DNA from 3 places in the Cetobacterium sp. NK01 genome. Region 3 is predicted to be linked to each of the others. Evidence: riboswitches for the same ligand, from Rfam matches in the RefSeq annotation. Region 3 holds a riboswitch; each other region holds the start of a gene.

Region 1 (2,280 bases), on a different contig from region 3:
AGCGATAATATCGGTGCTTTATTTTAAAAATGTGAATAGTAAAAGTGTTTTATCGGGAATTTTAGTTGGAATGTTTATATTTTTAATGTGGAAAGTTTTAGGATTAGATAGTTATATGTATGAGTTATTACCAGGATTTTTTACTAATTTAATAACGGTTTATATAGTAGAGAAAGTAGTTTTTAAAAATGTAGTTGAAGCTTAAAAAAAAGGTGCAAAATTATTTTGCACCTTTTTCTAAATTAAGTAAATGGGATTTTATAGATAATCCATAGGCATATCCAGTTAGTTTGCCATTAGAACCAATTACTCTATGACAAGGAATAACTATGGGGATGGGATTTTTGTTGTTTGCTAATCCCACAGCTCTACATGCCTTAGGATTGCCAATAGCAATTGCAATATCTTTATAAGTTTTAACTTCTCCATAAGGAATATTAAGTAATGCTGTCCAAACAGATTTTTGGAACTCTGTTCCAATAGGATTTATTTTAAATGTAAATTTTTTTCTCTTGCCATTTAGAAATTCATCAATCTCTTTAAACGACTCTTTTAAAAATTTTGTAAGTTTAAAAGTTCTATTTGAAGTAGGGTTGTTAAGTTCAATTTTAATAATTTCATTATTTAATTCTTCAATTTTAAGTAAACCAAATGGAGTGTCAAAAATATAAAAATAACCTGGGATAATATTTTTCATAAACTCTCCTTAAAAATTTTTTATCTAAATTGTACTTAAAAAATATAAATAAATCAAGGTTAATTTAAAATATATTTTGTTCACTTATTGTTTAAAACTTTTAAAAATGAAGTGATTATAGTATAATAAGACGTTATGGTTTTTATAAATTAAAAGGGAATTAAGTGAAAAGCTTAAACGGTCACGCCACTGTAAAATGGACAAAAATAGATAAACCACTGGGAAACTGGGAAGGGCTATTGGAGGATGAAGTTGAGTCAGGATACCTGCCATAAAAATAAACTGCGAGTGACAGAATGGGAGGATTAAATTAAATGAAAAAAAGATTTTATATTGCAGGATTGATTCTTGCATCTAGTTTATCAATGGGACAAGACAAGGTTGTGAAGTTAGAAGAAAGTGTTATAACAAGTGAAAATACAGAGACAACAATAGCAGATATACCTAAAAATATAACTGTATTAACAGGGGAAGAGATAACGCAAAGGGGAGCGAAAACAGTAGCAGAAGCTTTAAAATTAGTATCAAGTGTCACTGTAAAAGAGATGGGTGGAGCAGATGCCGCTTTTGATATAAGAGGTCAAGGGCCTACAGCAAAGTCAAATGTTATAGTATTAGTTGATGGAGCGCCAATTAATTCGATTGATTTATCAGGATATCAAACAAGCAATATTCCAGTAGATAATATAGAGAGAATTGAAGTAATACCTTCTGGAGGGTCAGTTTTATACGGAGATGGAGCAGTTGGAGGAACAATAAATATAGTGACAAAAGCACCTGAAAATAAAAAAAATTATGGAAGCTTAAATAGTGAAATAGGATCTTATGGATTAAAAAAACAGCAAATTACATATGGAACTAAAATAGGAGAAAAGCTTTTAGTTGAAGTAGATTATTTGAAAAAAGAAAAAGATGGATATAGGGATTATTCTAAAGATGATTTACAAAGTTTTGGATTTAGAAGTAGATATAAACTTAATGATGGAGAGTTAAAATTTAAATATAATTATTCTAAAAATGATTTTAAAGCTCCGGGAGCATTGACTAAAGATGAAGTTAATGAAGACAGAACACAATCTAATCCAAATGCTTGGAGAATTGATGGAAAAACAGAGAAAAATAATTTTGTAGGAGATTACTTATATAATATAAATTCTGATTTAGAATTTAAACTATTAGGAAGATATGCTCATGAAAACTACTCTTCAAATGGAAGTAATTACAAGACAGAAGTTAAATATTTAAAGCCACAACTTAAATATTCATATTTAGATGAGAATTATGTTGTATTTGGTGGAGATATTTATCAGGGAGAGACAAGAGATTTTGCTTATGGAAATGGAAAATCTGAAAAAAACTCTTTAGGTGGATTTATAATAAATAGTTCTACAATAGAGAAGTTTAGATTTACTCAAGGATACAGAAGGCAAAATATTGAATACAAGGGAGATAGATTTGCAACAAGAAAGTTTAAAGAAGATGCAATAGAACTGACAGGAAGCTATTTATATTCTGATTCGGGATCTACATATGTAAGCTATACCAAAGGATTTAGAGCACCTAATACAGATGAAATAAATGCT
Region 2 (2,280 bases), on a different contig from region 3:
GAGAAACTTAAAGTAGTTATTAATAAAAATAATACTATTTTTTTCATACTTTCTCCTTTTAATAAAAAGCGGAAGAGTTTAACTCTTCCAATTAATGAGAAGCTTTTCTTCCTTTAGCATACTCTGCTTTTTTTACTAATATGTCTTCAGGTTGTCTAGATTCTAACTCTTTAGCTTTCTCTATAAATATATTTTGAATAGATTCAATCTCTCCCAGTCCTTTTAAATTTACCTCTATCTCAAAACCATTTTCTTCTAGAGCCTCTTTCCAATCTTCTGCTATATCATTTTTAGCATGATCTCCTGCCACAAACATAAGAGGCATTAAAGTAACTTTTCTTTTATTATCTCTTTTTAATTCTTTCACAACATTTTCTAAACTAGGATATCCCTCAACAGTCCCAATATATATAGAGTTTTTTAAATCTCTAGTTATGTAGGCCAGCATAGGATATGCTGACAATGCTGGATGTTCTGTTCCATGTCCTATCATTACAACACCTTCATCGTGTTTTAAATTGCCAATTTCTTTTTCTATAACTTCAATTAAGTTAAAATAATCCTGCACTTCTGTCAATAAAGGAGTTCCTACTCTAATATCTTCAAATTTATCAGAGTAAATCTCTACTTCTCTTTTAAGAGCTTCCATCTCTGTTCCATTTATTATGTAAGTAGGTTGTATAATTACATGTTGATAGCCTTGTTCTATTAATTTCTCTAAAATTTGAGAAGTATTTAAATTTTCAATACCTCTTTTAGATAATATTCTATTTATAATTCTTGATGTATAAACTTGAAAAAAATCAAGTTTATCAAACTCTTTCTTTAATTTTTCATTTATTATATCTATTGTTTTTTCTTTTGTATCTTCGTGTGTTGTTCCAAAATGTGCTGCTATAATTGCACCTTTTTCCATGTTTTTGTAAAAATTCATACCTAATCTCCCTATATCATTTTAATATACTATTTTAAATCAAAAATTTTCACCAATAAAAAAAACCTCCCTTTTGGAAATACTAAAAGAGAAGCGTAATTTTCTTTACCTTCTCTGTCCTCGCAGAATTTTAAATAATGGCAGGTCTCCTGACTTAGATTCACCCTACTAACAGCCCTTCCCAAGGTTAAAATTACCTCAGTGGTATTGCTATTTTCATCCTCTATACAGTGGCGGGACCGTTTGAGATTTACACTCAATTCCCTTTTAATCAAATTGAACCATTACAGTTTATCTAATTAATATTAACACTTTATCGTACAAATTTCAATCAAATTATCTAAAATTTATAACATTATCATCTATTATTTATATTATTTATTATGCTAAGTATTGACTTTTATATAAAAAAAAAGTTACTATTAAAGTTAGAAAGAAATGTATATTAAGGAGAAATTTTTTATGAAAAAGACATCTTTTGGAACTCTTATTTACTATTTAAAAAAGGAAAATAAACTTCTTATTCTCTTTTTAAGTGTTAGGTTAGCTATGACTGCTATTGACGTTTACTCTCCTCTTTTAATTAAAAATTTAATTGATGATGCTCTTCCATCTAAAAATATTAATCTACTGTTAAAATTTTCTGTAGTTTTAATAGTTCTTTATATTTTACGATTAATCTTCGCTGTTAATTCACAAGCCAATGGAAAATTAATGGGAAGTAAGATTAAACAAAGTATGAGAAATGACCTTTTAAGTAAACTTTTAAATCAACCTAGTGAATTTTTTAAGAAAAATCAAAGTGGAGATTTAATATCTAGAGTTATTAATGACTTAGATAGTGTTTCTACTCTTTGTCATAGAGGTTTAGAAGATTTCATTTTCTCTGTTATAACTATTTTAGCCTCTATTTTTATTATGTTTGATTTTGATTTAAAACTTTCATTGATTACCTTATTTCCTTTACCATTAACATTAATATTTGTTTATAGAGAAAATAAAAAAATGAAAGCGGGACATCGAAATGTTCGAAAAAATTCAGGTCTACTTTCTGCTAATCTTCATGATATTTTAAGAACAATTGCTTTTTTAAAAGATAATTATTTAGAAGATTATGCACAGAAAAGATTTTTTGAAAAAAACTCTACTCTTTTAGAAAGTGAAAAGAGAAATATGGTCCCTTCTAGCTTAATTGTTTCTGGAGTTACTTTTTACTCAAATATAACACAACTTATAATTATTTTGGCTGGTGGTTATCTCTATATAAAAGATGGAGTTACAATGGGAGTTATTTTATCTTTCTTACTTTTAGTTGATCGTTTTAGACTTAGAATTATGAGAATGGT
Region 3 (2,280 bases):
CTTGAAGTCTATATTCATCAAATGTCATTGTGCTATTTTTCTTTTCCAGTCCTTTCTTCTCTCTTATATTATTTAAAATAAAATCAGTAAACTCTCTATTATCAAAAATTCCATGTAAGTATGTTCCGAAAATATTGTCCTTTACTGTGGCTACTAATCTATTATCTAAAGTTATAGATTTTTCTTTCCCCTCTGTTACTCCTTGGTGAATCTCATAACCTTTAACTTGAATATCTCCTAATCCTTTTAATAACCCAGTTTCTCCTTTTAATAATCCTGTATACTGTGTTGTTACCTTCTCTTTTTCCATTGTAGTTTCTATGTCTAAAAGTCCTAGTCCTGGAAGTTCTTTTATATCTCCCTCTATTCCATAAGGATCTAACACTTTTTCTCCTAAAATTTGAAATCCTCCACATATCCCAATAATAGGAGTTCCTTTTCTAGACATTTTTATAATCTCTTGTGCGATTCCTTTCTCTTTTATATCTTTTAAATCATCTATTGTATTTTTAGATCCAGGTATAACTATCATGTCTTCATTTCCTAGTTCATGAAATGATGTCACATAATTAACATTTACATCTTTATTTGCTAGTAAAGCATCAATATCTGTAAAATTCGATATATGTTTTAATTTTATAACCGAAACTGTTATATCTGCAGTTTTTGATTTAATCTTATTAAATTTTTCTGTTACCCCATCCTCATCCTCTATGTCTAGTTCAAAGTATGGCATAACTCCTAAAATTGGAACTCCTGTCAGTTCCTCTATTTTTTCTAATCCTGGTTTTAATATATCAACATTTCCTCTAAACTTATTTATAATTACACCTTTTACTCTAGCTCTCTCTTCTGGTTCCATAAGAGATATTGTTCCATAAATTGATGCAAAAACTCCACCTCTATCAATATCTGCAACTAAAATAACAGGAGCATCAACCATTTCAGCTAATCCCATGTTTACTATATCATCTTGCTTTATATTTAATTCTACAGGGCTTCCTGCTCCCTCTATAACACATATTTGATTTTCATCTTTAATCGTATTATAAGCTTGAATTATATCTTTTTTTAACTTTGATTTATAATCTCCGTATTCAAGTCCTCCCATATTTCCGATAGACTTTCCGTTGACAATCACTTGAATCCTTCTATCCCCTGTGGGTTTTAATAAAATAGGATTCATTGTATAGTGAGCTTCTATCTCACATGCCATCGCCTGAAGAGCTTGTGCTCGCCCCATCTCATGTCCATCTTTTGTTATATAAGAGTTCAGTGCCATATTTTGAGATTTAAAAGGTGAAACTGTGTATCCATCTTTAAAAAATGCTCTACATAAGCCTGTAACTGTTATACTCTTCCCTGCTCCTGAAGACGTCCCAACAACCATTATGTTCTTATGTTTCATAATATCATTTCTCCTAAATTTGTGAAGTTTAGCGGAAATATAAAAAATGCGAAAATGAATAGAATATTGCTAATTAGAATTGAAATTGACAGTTCTAAATACAAATCTGTTCACCGCAGATTTTATATTTTCTTTTATATTCATGGCAGATATCCTGACTCAGATTCATCCTACTCTTAGGCCTTCCCATAAAAACTACAGTGGCTTAGTCTAATTTCGTCCTCCTTACAGTGGCGGGACCGTGCGAGATTTTCACTCAACTTTCCTTTTAATCAAATTATTGAACCATAAATATTATACATATTTATCATAATTATACATAATGATTATGCACAAGTCAACCTTTTTTAAAAGTTTATGTTTAAAAATTAAACTTAATTTTACGTATATATTTTCATATAAAAACTTTCAAGAAATAAAAAAGAAAAACAAAATTTATTCGTAAATTAAATGTGACAATATTAAATTTTATAAGGGAGTGATTAAATATGAATGATGTAAAAACAAATAAACAACCTCTTATTATTGAGGATAAAATTATTAATGTACCTCCTATGTTTGTAGAACTTTTTGCTTTAAACCCAAGAAATTTAAAAAAATGGTTAGTAGGAGCAAAAAATTCAAATAAATCATATGAAGATCTTAAAGTTAAAGATATTTTAAATACAAAAGTTAATGCTGCTGTAAATGATGAGGCTTTTTTGTTAGATGTTACCTTTGGTAACAAAACACATAAGTTATATTTAAAAAAACCAGAGGTAAACAAAGGATTAGATTTTATACTAACAGAGGGAGATAAATTTAAAATAGAAACTAATCTTCATTTAAATGAAATAAATGAAAATAAATGTAACATTCACCTAGAGACTATT

What was found. Region 3 has a riboswitch for cobalamin ahead of NON08_RS10760 (cobyric acid synthase). Riboswitches for the same ligand answer to the same signal wherever they lie in the genome.
Region 1: it holds a riboswitch for cobalamin, as region 3 does, so the genes downstream of both, NON08_RS07585 (TonB-dependent receptor) here and NON08_RS10760 (cobyric acid synthase) in region 3, are expected to answer to the same signal.
Region 2: it holds a riboswitch for cobalamin, as region 3 does, so the genes downstream of both, NON08_RS05340 (sirohydrochlorin cobaltochelatase) here and NON08_RS10760 (cobyric acid synthase) in region 3, are expected to answer to the same signal.

What each region holds. Positions count from the first base shown of each region.
Region 1 covers NZ_JANIBO010000001.1:1,552,302-1,554,581, forward strand. Annotated here, with positions in the region: gene putP (sodium/proline symporter PutP) at 1-205, shown strand, start outside; gene NON08_RS07580 (methylated-DNA--[protein]-cysteine S-methyltransferase) at 221-697, opposite strand; cobalamin riboswitch at 817-986, shown strand; gene NON08_RS07585 (TonB-dependent receptor) at 1,012-2,280, shown strand, end outside.
Region 2 covers NZ_JANIBO010000001.1:1,056,801-1,059,080, reverse strand. Annotated here, with positions in the region: gene NON08_RS05345 (ABC transporter substrate-binding protein) at 1-47, opposite strand, end outside; gene NON08_RS05340 (sirohydrochlorin cobaltochelatase) at 92-934, opposite strand; cobalamin riboswitch at 1,056-1,235, opposite strand; gene NON08_RS05335 (ABC transporter ATP-binding protein) at 1,397-2,280, shown strand, end outside.
Region 3 covers NZ_JANIBO010000002.1:328,329-330,608, forward strand. Annotated here, with positions in the region: gene NON08_RS10760 (cobyric acid synthase) at 1-1,408, opposite strand, end outside; cobalamin riboswitch at 1,535-1,713, opposite strand; gene NON08_RS10765 (hypothetical protein) at 1,897-2,280, shown strand, end outside.